2 regions of the Pseudoalteromonas sp. 78C3 genome follow, and region 2 is predicted to be linked to the other one. Evidence: predicted binding sites of a transcription regulator. Region 2 holds the regulator's gene; the other holds the start of a gene.
What was found. Region 2 encodes LexA, which represses DNA repair genes until DNA is damaged. Its sites were predicted from a motif close to TACTGTATNNNNATACAGTA; they were not measured.
Positions count from the first base shown of each region.

Region 1 (6,055 bases), on a different contig from region 2:
GGTTGCAGGGCTTAACTTATCTAGTGCAGAAAATATTATTATTTCGGCGCGTATTTCTATAGATGACTCGGTTATGCCAAGTTCTGGTGAGCTAGAAGGTCATTCAGAGTCGTTAAAGCGTGAAAGTGTAAGTGACTACCAACTTCAAATTGATACATTAATACCTTAAGGACGTTAGATGTTAAAACACAGTTTTACTTTTTTATGTTTATTGATACTAGCCGGGTGTGCTCAAGTACCACAAAGCAAAGTAGATGACAGAGATCCGCTGCAAAGTATTAATCGTCCGTTATACGACTTTAATATGGATGTACTGGATGCTTATTTATTGCGCCCAGTTGCTGTAGGTTATGTTGAAGTAACGCCTGTACCGGTAAGAAATGGTATTGTTAATTTCACAGGTAATATTACAGCACCTGTCGATATGATTAATGCGGGTTTGCAAGGTAAGCCGGGTAATGCAAGTGTGAGCTTAGCGCGTTTTTTAGTTAACTCTACGGTTGGTATTTTTGGTATTTTTGATGTTGCCAGTTCACTTGGTCTTGAAATTGTAGATGAAGACTTTGGACAAACGTTAGGTGTATGGGGCGTGGGTGATGGCGCTTATTTAATGCTACCTGGCATGGGTCCTACAACAGCACGTAACCTGACCGGTGATGTAGTCGACAACTTTGTATTGCCTGAAGTTGCGCTAACGACTCCACAAACTATTCTAGTGTTTGTTTTAAAAGCAGTTGAGGCGCGTGCATCATTAATCCCACAAGAAGGGTTATTAAATGATTCACTTGATCCGTACTTATTTGTAAAAGATATTTACTTCCAGCGTCAAATTTATGAGCTGTACGATGGCAACCCACCTATAAAAGAAGAGCCAGCTGATTTTGATGAAGACTTTTTAGAAAGTTTATAATTGAAAAGCCACTCACAAAAACGCCAGCTAAATGCTGGCGTTTTTATTTGCTGTTTATATATTTATTTTTCGTTCACTACTAACTGCATTTGTTCATTAACCCAAGCTAGCGCTTCATGATAGGCATCGGGAACTTTTTCTCCTAGGTTTAGCTCTTTCGTTAGTTCGTTTGCATCTGACCAGTTTGCTTGCTCGTAGTATTTAACTAAGTTTAAATATTTTGCTAGCAAGCCTTCATCGTTTAATAGCGCTGCTTTTATATCATTAGAAAGTGGAAGCTTTTTCATGACGCTTTCCATACTCTCATCTAAAATAGCATCCATTAGCGACATCATACCGGTTAAAAATGCCATGCCGGTATCTTTAAACTGCCCATGGGATATAGCGAGCAATTCAGCAAATCGAGCGCGCGTAAGCGATAGCCTTATTAGCTCTACAGGTTTATCTGCTGATACTTGTGCTGCAAACAGTAGTGACAATAGCTTTTTAATTTCGTTGGCGCCAAGCACTATAAGAGCTTGCTTAATGGTACTTATTTCTGCGCGTCTTGCAAATGCGGCAGAATTTGAATACCTAAGTAATTTATAAGATAGGTTTACATCACGTTCAAACACATCAGTGATTTTCTTAAGATCCATATCAACACTTGATGTTTCGTAAAGTAATTCAGCTAATGCCATTTCTGATGGTGGTAGAGCCTTACTTTGTACCATTTCAGGTTTTGAGAAGAAAAATCCTTGGAAATAATCAAACCCAAGCTCTAAAGCTTGTTGGTAAATTTCATAGGTTTCTACTTTTTCGGCAAGTAACTTAATATGTGAGTGCGGTTTTAAATCGTTTAGAACCGTTTTTATTGTATCTATATCGGATGCTAAAAAGTCTATTTTAATAATATCAATAAATGGGTAAAAATGACGCCATACAGGTTGATGAATGTAGTCATCAAGAGCAATAGTGTAACCTTTATCTTTTAAATCTTTAACGATAGCTAATAAACGCTTACCAGGCTGGATAGTTTCAAGTATTTCTACAACTATAGTGTCTTTACCTAGTAGTGTAGGGTAACCCTTTGATAGTGTTTCTAGGGTGAAGTTTATATAAGCAGGTTTATTGTCGGTTAAATCTTCTAAACCAAAATTAAACTGGCTACCCTCTATAAGTCGTGTTGTTGCTTCGTCACCATCTATATCGGGAAATACGTTATCAACGCCATCACGAAATAAAAGCTCATAACCGATAAGTTTTTTATCTCTATCTAAAATCGGTTGACGTGCAGCGTAAAAATACATAAACAGTTCCGTAAGAGTGATGTAATTGGGTATTGTAATAATATATGGCAAAAGATTCAAAATAGCATTACGTATATTTGCATGATTAATAAATTATCATTATAAATTAAGGTGTTTCTTCTATTTAATTTATTATATTTTACCAATTCGCTTTAAAATTATTCAACATGAGTATTTTTGTATCAGCTGGAAGCAACAAGTTGGAGATTTTATTGTTAGGCATGATATAGTCAGCGAGAATGGTTTTTATCCTAATAGTGTCTTTATTATAATATTTTAAGAGTCAATATTCGGATCAAGAGCCTGTTATTAATAATTATGCGGAGGCTAATTTGGAAACAGGAATGATTATTTCACTAGCATTATATTTTGTTGTAATGTTAGGTATCGGACTATATGCATATAAGCAATCTACTGGCGATGTATCAGGTTACATGTTAGGTGGACGAAATCTATCACCAAGTGTTGCTGCACTATCTGCAGGTGCATCTGACATGAGTGGCTGGATTTTAATGGGCCTACCTGGTGCGATGTTTGTTACTGGTTTTAGTAGTACATGGATAGCAATTGGTTTGGTGATTGGTGCTTGGTTAAATTACCTGTTAGTTGCACCTAGATTACGTGTGTACACTGAAAAAGCAAATGACTCTATAACAATCCCAGATTACTTCTCAAACCGCTTCAATGATAAGTCAAACTTATTACGTGTTGTATCTGCTGTTGTGATTATAGTCTTCTTTACTCTTTACACGTCATCTGGTGTTGTAGCCGGCGGAAAATTGTTTGAAAGCTCATTTGGTTTAAGTTATGAAGTGGGTTTATACATTACAACGGGTGTCGTTGTTTTATACACTTTGTTTGGTGGTTTTTTAGCGGTTAGCTTAACTGATTTCGTGCAAGGTTGTATTATGTTCATCGCGCTGATTCTAGTGCCTACCGTTGCATACTCTTTACTTGAACAACCTCTAGAATCTACTTTACATAGTGTAAATCCAGATATGCTTAACTGGATTGGAGCAGGCTCTGCATTAGGTATTATTTCTGCAATGGCATGGGGTTTAGGTTATTTTGGTCAACCACATATCATCGTTCGTTTTATGTCGGTACGTAGTGTTAAGGATATGCCTAAAGCTCGCCGTATTGGTATGACATGGATGATTGTTGCTGCCCTTGGTGCTGTTGGTACTGGTATATTTGGTGCTGCTTATACTTATGAAAATAATATTGTAGTTGAAGATCCTGAAACGATTTTCCTAATTCTTTCTGAGTTATTGTTCCACCCACTTATTGCTGGCTTTTTACTAGCTGCAATTTTGGCTGCTATCATGAGTACTATCTCATCGCAATTGCTAGTAAGCTCAAGTTCATTGACTGAAGATTTATATAAAACATTTTTACGTAAAGATGCTAGCGACTTTGAATTAGTTTCTGTTGGTCGAATTAGCGTTGCATTTGTTGCCCTGTTTGCAATTTATTTAGCGTACGATAGAGATAGCTCTATTTTAGACCTAGTAAGTAATGCATGGGCAGGCTTTGGTGCTGCTTTTGGACCACTTGTATTGTTTAGCCTTTATTGGAAACGTATGAATTTTGCTGGCGCCTTATCTGGTATGTTAGTAGGTGCGTTTACAGTGCTTGTTTGGATTTATGGTCCGTTTACTATTAATGGTGAAAGTTTAAGTAGCTTTATGTATGAAATAGTACCTGGCTTTATTTTAGCGAGTATCGCAATTGTTGTTGTTAGCTTAGTAACAAAAGAGCCAGAGCAAAACATCACTGCTTTATTTGATGAAGTAGAAAAAGAGCTTTAAATAGCAATTACTATTCATTTTAAAATGAGTAGTAAGTAATACCAATCCGCGATAATACTTAATCATTTTGCGGTGCTAAACGTGTTGCTACCGGCGTTAAAAAATTATCATTTAGAACAACTAAATATCAAATTTTTTGCCTAGCTATCAACACGTTTTTCCACCCTCAAAATAGATCACTTAATTAAGCGAATTGGTATAATAAAAAAGGGAGCAACTAAGTTGCTCCCTTTTTTATTTAGTTTGTCCCGTCCGAGGAGAGGACAATCTACGAGTTAACTTGCTTTTTTATCGTTGTTATCTTCAATTGATGCAACGTTATCTGACTTTTTACTTTTTGCTGGCGCTTTGGTAACAACTGGATCTTTGCCGCCCTTTAATATGGTCATAAAGTCATCTTTGCTTTTCGCTATTTCTAAAGCAAGTGATTCAATTTGTTGCTCACTAAGCGGTACGTCTACCTTTTCTAGCATTAGCTCAAGTGATTCTGCTATATCGAGCATCTTGTCATAAGCATCAGCTTCTTTTTTGGTAGTAAACGTCATACGCTCGACTCCGTTTCGTTCTACAACATATTTAACAACAACAGCCATGATTTCTCCTGCAAAATTGCTTGGCACCGTGGTTTGTAAAAACCATTAGATTACTGTTTTTATGTACAGTAATGGTTTGGGCGTAAATTTGCAAGCGCGAAGTATTAATTTTTAGGTGTCTTAAATTTGACAAAAAACGGTAACTTTACTTTAGTTAAGCAATCACTTGTTGTACCAGCTGCATTTTCAGGATTTCGGATCATAGTGATAATGCGTTTAGGTACACTTTAAATGATGAGCTTTTCAGTTCCTTACTTTTTGGTTTTCCTGAGCAACATTCAAAATTAAGAAAAGAAGAATAGGGACAAGTTTGATGAAAACGTTAAAAAATTTATTCATAATAAGCTTATTATGCTTACTACCTGCAACTACCGTATATGCACAACTATCGGAAGTAACTAAGCAAATGCCTCAAGTTGAGACAATTAGTATAAATAATGCTGATGCAGAGATGCTTGCTAAGCTACCAGGTATAGGTAAGAAAAAAGCGCAGGCAATTGTGGATTACCGTGAAGAAAACGGCGAATTTAAAAGCGTTAGTGATTTATCGCAAGTTAAAGGAATTGGTAAAAAACTATTAGCCAAATTAGAGGGGAAAATTTCACTTTAATAGCAGTAGATAACAATCAGGGCGCTATGCGCCCTGATTAAATTGTTTTAATGCATCGCTTAAGTGTTTTTTAGCAAAGTTGATTTCAATAGGTGTTGTTAAAAGTGGGTAGCAAAGTCCGCCGAGTATCAAAAACGGGATTAATATCCAACCTTTAAATACCGTGAATATTAAAAATAGTGGACTTAGTAATATTAATTTAATAATACGCAGTAACACTTTATCAGTTGGCGATAACATACTTAAAGAAAGTGCTATTACGTCCTGACGCTTGCGTACCTTTAGGTGTTTAAGCTCATCTAATTGGCTTGAAAAAAATGTAAACATATCAAATCGACTTTTTAATTAATAAACGGCCAATAACTATAATAAATAGTGTTAGTGAGAAAATCCCAAATATAATTTCCATCCAAGCAGGCATGCTCAAACCAACAAATTGCCAATCTATATTTCCACAATCCCCGGTCGCCTGAAAAAAGCTAGGTATCCATTCATGTAACGGCATAAACGACGGGAAGTTTGGTTCAAACTCACAGCTAAATGCAAAAGGGTCTGTGGTGGTTTGCATATCAATATGCTCGCGAGCAATTAAATATCCCCAAACACTCGATACACCCCAAATTACATACGCTAATATACGAACTGCTTTGCTCTGTGGTTTAGTCGAACCTACAATTCCTGCGCCTAATAGACCCAGTACGGCTGTACGTTGATATATGCACATTATGCAAGGCGCCAATCCCATTTGGTATTGAAAGAAAAGGGCGGTCACTTCAAGTAAAAAAACGATAGCTGTAAATAAAAGCCACGGGGTACGTTGGGTGGGTAATTGCGCAAGCCAG
Region 1 covers NZ_PJAV01000128.1:40,978-47,032, forward strand. The annotation lists gene ccmI (c-type cytochrome biogenesis protein CcmI) at 1-169, shown strand, start outside; gene CXF76_RS06830 (MlaA family lipoprotein) at 179-910, shown strand; gene CXF76_RS06835 (EAL and HDOD domain-containing protein) at 973-2,199, opposite strand; gene putP (sodium/proline symporter PutP) at 2,532-4,010, shown strand; gene CXF76_RS06845 (YebG family protein) at 4,286-4,603, opposite strand; gene CXF76_RS06850 (ComEA family DNA-binding protein) at 4,917-5,213, shown strand; gene CXF76_RS06855 (DUF6170 family protein) at 5,238-5,540, opposite strand; gene dsbB (disulfide bond formation protein DsbB) at 5,542-6,055, opposite strand, start outside.
Region 1: CXF76_RS06845 (YebG family protein) is a predicted target of LexA. The motif match lies at 4,655-4,674, and genes of this name have one in related genera.

Region 2 (6,055 bases):
ATCAAGAGGAATAGCGCTCATGACTAAACCGCCTAATAGCCAAGCTAAAATTTGTAATGTGAGCAAATAACCGAGCCATTTATGTAACTTGCGAGCATACTTAAATATTTTTTTATTCATGTTTTAGTCTTATTATTTTTAGAGGCTAGTTTATTACATTAATGGGATTAGTTACTGCGACATTTTGTCGCAGTTTAAACTATAGCTTACTGTAATCATTTAAAAATAAAAAAGATTACACTTAAATTGCTAACATGACTTATTTGTTTAATTGAGCTGAGTGTTTGATATCCAGCTAGCTTTAAACGCTAAAAAATACTTAAAAGCTGCGAAATATCTATATAAAGTGGTTAATAGAGCATAGTTGATTTGGTATAACGGTAAAACTGCGTTAAAGTTTGCAATGAAATTATTAGAGGATAAATACGAAACGATGTCGGAAATTCAATTTTTAAATGTAGATCTTGAGCTTGAATCAAAGCAAGATATTAGTTTGCTAGTGGCAGACTTGAAAAAAGTCGCGACGATTTTACATTATGACAAAGACGAATACCGTCAATTAGCGCGTATTGAAGCAACAGGTGTAGTAAACACGCCTGACAAAGCAATAAACCATATATGTGAGCTTATTGAATCGTGTTCGCGTAACGCGCTAAAACAATGGTTAAGCTGTTCACGTAGAACGTTTGATATTGGTTTTGAATCAGGCACTTCACCTAAGTGCTTTAATCAAGCCTTAGATGCAGATACACTATTGCGTATATCTGCGATTGGTGCGGGTATGGAAATTACAATTTACCCAATCGAAAAGTAACTATCTTCGCTCTACGACTGCTGCGGTCATTTTTGATACGCAGCACAGCTCATTGCGGCTATTTGTAATTTTTATTTCCCACACTGAACTACGTTGGCCAATATGAAACGCTCTTGCCGTTGCTGTTAAAGTGCCGTTGCGAGATGCTTTTAAATGACTTGCGCTAATTTCCTGCCCCACGCAGTAAAATTTTGTAAAATCGACAACAAAGTTAGCTGCATAGCTGGCAACTGTTTCGGCAAGTACAACGTTAGCACCGCCGTGAACCATTCCCATTGGGTTATGATGCTCAGGAATTGCCGGCATAGTGGCTACTAAGTAATCATCACCAATTTCAGTGACTTCTATTCCCATGGTTTTCATTAATGTTCCTTGGCCATCAATGCCTTGTTCTAACTGCTTGCACAGCTCTAAAGTGATGGGCTGGTACCAAATACTCATAATGACTCCTTTGCTTTTTTAATCATTTATAAACCTAGCTTTAGTTATATCCCTAAAATGTACACAAGTGAAATTACTTTGGCTATTTTAAGGCTTAATTTAAATTTGCGATTTTTATTTAACTGTATATACTCACAGTTAAATGTACTGTATGGAAAACCAGTTGTATGCGACCATTAACGAACCGCCAAGCTCAAATACTCGAACTAATTAAAGTTTTTATTAAAGACACTGGTATGCCTCCTACACGTGCTGAAATAGCGCAAACATTAGGTTTTAAAAGTGCCAATGCTGCTGAAGAACATTTAAAAGCACTTGCTAAAAAAGGCGCAATTAAAATGAAACCAGGTGCAAGCCGTGGTATTCAGTTAATTGAAGAAGAAGAGCCAGAACAATTAGGTTTACCGCTTATAGGGCGTGTTGCTGCTGGTTCACCTATTTTGGCGCAAGAGCACGTTGAAAGTCACTGCAAAATCGATCCATTAATGTTTAAACCGGCTGCAGATTTTTTACTACGCGTTAACGGTATGAGCATGAAAGATATTGGTATTATGGATGGTGATTTACTTGCTGTACATCGTACTCAAACCGCTGAAAATGGGCAAGTTGTTGTTGCCCGCCTAGACGAAGACGTAACTGTAAAACGTCTTGAGAAAGCGGGTCGTAAAGTATTACTTCATGCTGAAAACGACGATTTTGAATCTATTGAAGTAGATCTTGAGAATGAGTCTTTTAATATTGAAGGCTTAGCCGTTGGCGTTATAAGAAACGCTGATTGGATGTGACTTTAAAAATAGCTTTTAAACAAGCAGTTTTATAAATGCGTACTAATTAGTACGCATTTTCTGTTTTAAATTCGCACTAAAAATAGGGCATAAATAGCTCACTGACAATTTAAGCTGTAAACTTTTTTGCACTTATATTTTCCCCCTCCGAATGCGTTAAACCCCTTTGTTTTGCTCATCTTTTGAACTTCCTGTTACCTAGTTGGTTACTGATTTTTTATTAATTACTCAATATCACCTGATTGTTTTTTATACTAAAACTTGCTTGTTGTTCATTTTTTAGCTAATTATTAATGTGCTGAGCTAATAATAACTCACAGCTTTTTAGTTTTGAGAACACACAATATACACAAACCCGTTGTTGGCGCAGCAAAACCAATCAATATTAAATGAGATTGACTAAAAAAATAAAAATAACGAATTGGCGTTTAAGCCGTATGCCTCTTCGCTTTGCATTCGCAATAGCATCAAAGGAGCCGTCACATGGGTAAACTGACCTCTACCTTGTGGCTTATATTATGTGTTTTTTCGCACCCAGTTTTGGCTAACAGCCAATACAATATGCGCAAAGGCGTAACCGATATAAGCAATAATGTATATCAGCTGCACATGACCATATTTATAATATGTTGTGTGATTGGGGTGATAGTGTTCGCAATTATGTTTTGGGCACTTATTCATCACCGCAAATCTAAAGGGGCTGTACCTGCCCAATTTCACGAAAGCACTAAAGTAGAAATACTTTGGACTGCAATCCCGTTTGTTATTTTAATTGCTATGGCAGTACCAGCCACTAAAACCCTAATTGCAATGGAAGATGCCAGCAAAGCTGATCTCACTATTAAAATTACAGGCTCGCAATGGAAATGGCATTATGAATATATGGGTGAAGATGTAGAGTTCTACTCTATTTTATCTACCCCGCAAGATGAAATCGCGAACCTTGCAGATAAAAATCCTAACTACTTACTTGAGGTTGATAAGCCTCTTGTACTGCCAATAAATCAAAAAGTACGATTTTTAATGACTTCTGACGATGTTATTCACTCTTGGTGGGTACCTGATTTTGCAGTTAAAAAAGATGCGAATCCCGGCTTTATAAACGAAACATGGACGAACATAAACGAAGAAGGTACTTACCGAGGCCAATGTGCTGAGTTGTGTGGTAAAGATCATGGCTTTATGCCTGTTGTGGTGGTCGCTAAATCTGAGGCTGATTTTAAAACGTGGCTTGCAGATGCAAAGCAAGCTAAACAAAAAGCAGCATTAGCAGATGCCGCATTACTTGATAAAACCCTCCCAAAAGAAGAATTAATGACTTTAGGCGAACAAGTATATATGGCCAATTGTGCTGCATGTCATCAGCCTACTGGCATGGGGTTACCGGGTGTATTTCCTGCACTTAAAGGCAGCCCTATAGTGCTTGGCAATATAAAAGATCACATTGATGTAGTTATCCATGGGCGACCCGGTACGGCAATGCAAGCATTTGCCAAACAGTTATCTATAAAGCAATTAGCAGCGGTTATTACTTATAAACGTAATGCGTGGGGTAATGATACGGGTGATGTTATTCAACCGAGTCAAATACAGGCAGCACTTGATGCCAAAGTGGAGGCGAACTAATGAGTAGCATAGTAGAACAACCTAACGCCAATGAAGCTCATCATGCTCATCACCCAGCTAAAGGTTTTAAACGCTGGCTTTACACAACTAATCATAAAGATATAGGTAGTTTATATTTAATTTTTTCGCTGACCATGTTCTTAATTGGTGGCGGGATGGCTATGGTGATCAGAGCTGAATTATTTCAACCAGGTTTACAGTTGGTCGATCCTCACTTTTTTAATCAAATGACCACAGTGCATGGTTTAATTATGGTGTTTGGTGCGGTTATGCCGGCCTTTACAGGCCTTGCTAACTGGATGATACCACTCATGATTGGCGCGCCAGATATGGCATTGCCAAGAATGAATAACTGGAGCTTTTGGATTTTACCGTTTGCGTTTTTAATCCTATTGGCATCGTTATTTATGCCTGGTGGGGGTCCTGCATTTGGCTGGACTTTTTATGCACCACTGTCTACAACATACAGTAATGACAATACTGCATTGTTTGTATTTGCCGTACATATTATGGGGATTAGCTCAATAATGGGCGCAATCAATGTGATTGTAACTATAGTGAACTTACGTGCCCCTGGCATGACATGGATGAAGTTGCCCTTATTTGTATGGACGTGGCTAATTACTGCCTTTTTATTAATAGCGGTAATGCCAGTGCTTGCAGGGGCTGTCACTATGGTACTTACCGATAAGTATTTTGCGACCAGCTTTTTTGATGCCGCAGGCGGTGGCGACCCGGTGATGTTCCAACACATTTTTTGGTTTTTTGGTCATCCCGAAGTATACATAATGATTCTTCCTGCCTTTGGCATTATATCTACAATAGTACCTACCTTTTCTCGTAAAAAACTTTTTGGCTATGCCTCAATGGTATACGCCACATCCTCCATAGCACTATTGAGCTTTATTGTATGGGCTCATCATATGTTTACCACTGGGATGCCGGTCGCTGGCGAGTTGTTTTTTATGTACGCGACCATGCTTATATCGGTACCTACAGGAGTAAAAGTATTTAATTGGGTTGCCACAATGTGGAAAGGCTCAATAACTTTTGAAGTGCCAATGCTTTTTAGTATTGCGTTTATTGTGCTGTTTACCTTAGGTGGCTTTTCGGGGTTGATGCTGGCAATTACACCTGCTGACTTTCAGTACCATGATACTTATTTTGTAGTGGCGCATTTTCATTATGTATTAGTAACAGGGGCTGTATTTTCGATAATGGCGGGGGCCTATTACTGGCTGCCCAAGTGGACGGGCAATATGTTTAATATCACGCTAGCTAAATGGCATTTTTGGCTATCGCTGGTGAGTGTGAACGTACTGTTTTTTCCTATGCATTTTGTAGGGCTTGCCGGTATGCCGCGTCGAATTCCCGATTATGCACTTCAATTTGCCGACTTTAACGCAATCATAAGTATTGGTGGATTTGCCTTTGGTTTATCGCAATTGTTGTTTGTAGCTGTGGTAATTAAATGCGCGCGTGGCGGTGATAAAGTGCCTGCAAAAGTATGGGAAGGGGCAGAAGGGCTTGAGTGGGAAGTTGACTCTCCAGCGCCATATCATACTTTTTCTACGCCGCCGGTAATTAAGTAATGACACACGCACCGCTACTCAAACGTTTGGTACTTATTTGCATAGGCATGTTTGCCTTTGCCTTTGCTTTAGTACCTTTGTATGACGTGTTTTGTGATGTAACAGGGCTTAATGGAAAACCTTCGCTTGAGCAAGCAGAGCAAAGTACACAAATAGTACAAAATCGAGAAGTCGGCGTTAGCTTTACTACTCACGCACAAAGTGGTGCACCATTTGAAGTTAAATCAAAAGAATACAGTGTAGTGGTAAAACCCGGTGCAATGCGTGAAGTAATGTTTAGTGCTAAAAATAACAGCAATCTAGATAAAGTAATGCAGGCTGTACCATCAGTCTCGCCAGGTAAAGCGGCAAAGTATTTACACAAAATAGCCTGTTTTTGCTTTGATCAGCAACCTCTAAAAGCAGGGGAAGAACTTGAATTTAAATTACTTTTTTATGTTGATACCGCACTGCCAAGCGATATTGAAGAATTAACTTTATCTTATACCGTATTTGATATTAGTGAACAGCTGGTGGCAAGTAACAACTAGCTTTTTAAACTAGTGTGAAACTAGGAGTAAATAAAATGAATCAAGAATATGAGCATTATTACGTACCTGAGCAAAGCCCATGGCCTATTGTAGGTGCTGTTGCATTGTTTTTTATTGCAGTAGGGGCAGGCTTGACTGTTATGAGTGTAGGTAAAGAAGGTGGTAGCGGGGTTTATCTGCTTTATGCCGGTATTGCTGTACTTGTGTATATGTTGTTTAGCTGGTTTAAAAATGTAATTAGTGAATCGGACCAAGGTTTGTACTCAG
Region 2 covers NZ_PJAV01000121.1:13,220-19,274, forward strand. The annotation lists gene CXF76_RS05055 (membrane protein) at 1-120, opposite strand, end outside; gene CXF76_RS05060 (hypothetical protein) at 434-814, shown strand; gene CXF76_RS05065 (PaaI family thioesterase) at 815-1,255, opposite strand; gene lexA (transcriptional repressor LexA) at 1,423-2,040, shown strand; gene coxB (cytochrome c oxidase subunit II) at 2,524-3,666, shown strand; gene ctaD (cytochrome c oxidase subunit I) at 3,666-5,258, shown strand; gene CXF76_RS05085 (cytochrome c oxidase assembly protein) at 5,258-5,788, shown strand; gene CXF76_RS05090 (cytochrome c oxidase subunit 3) at 5,824-6,055, shown strand, end outside.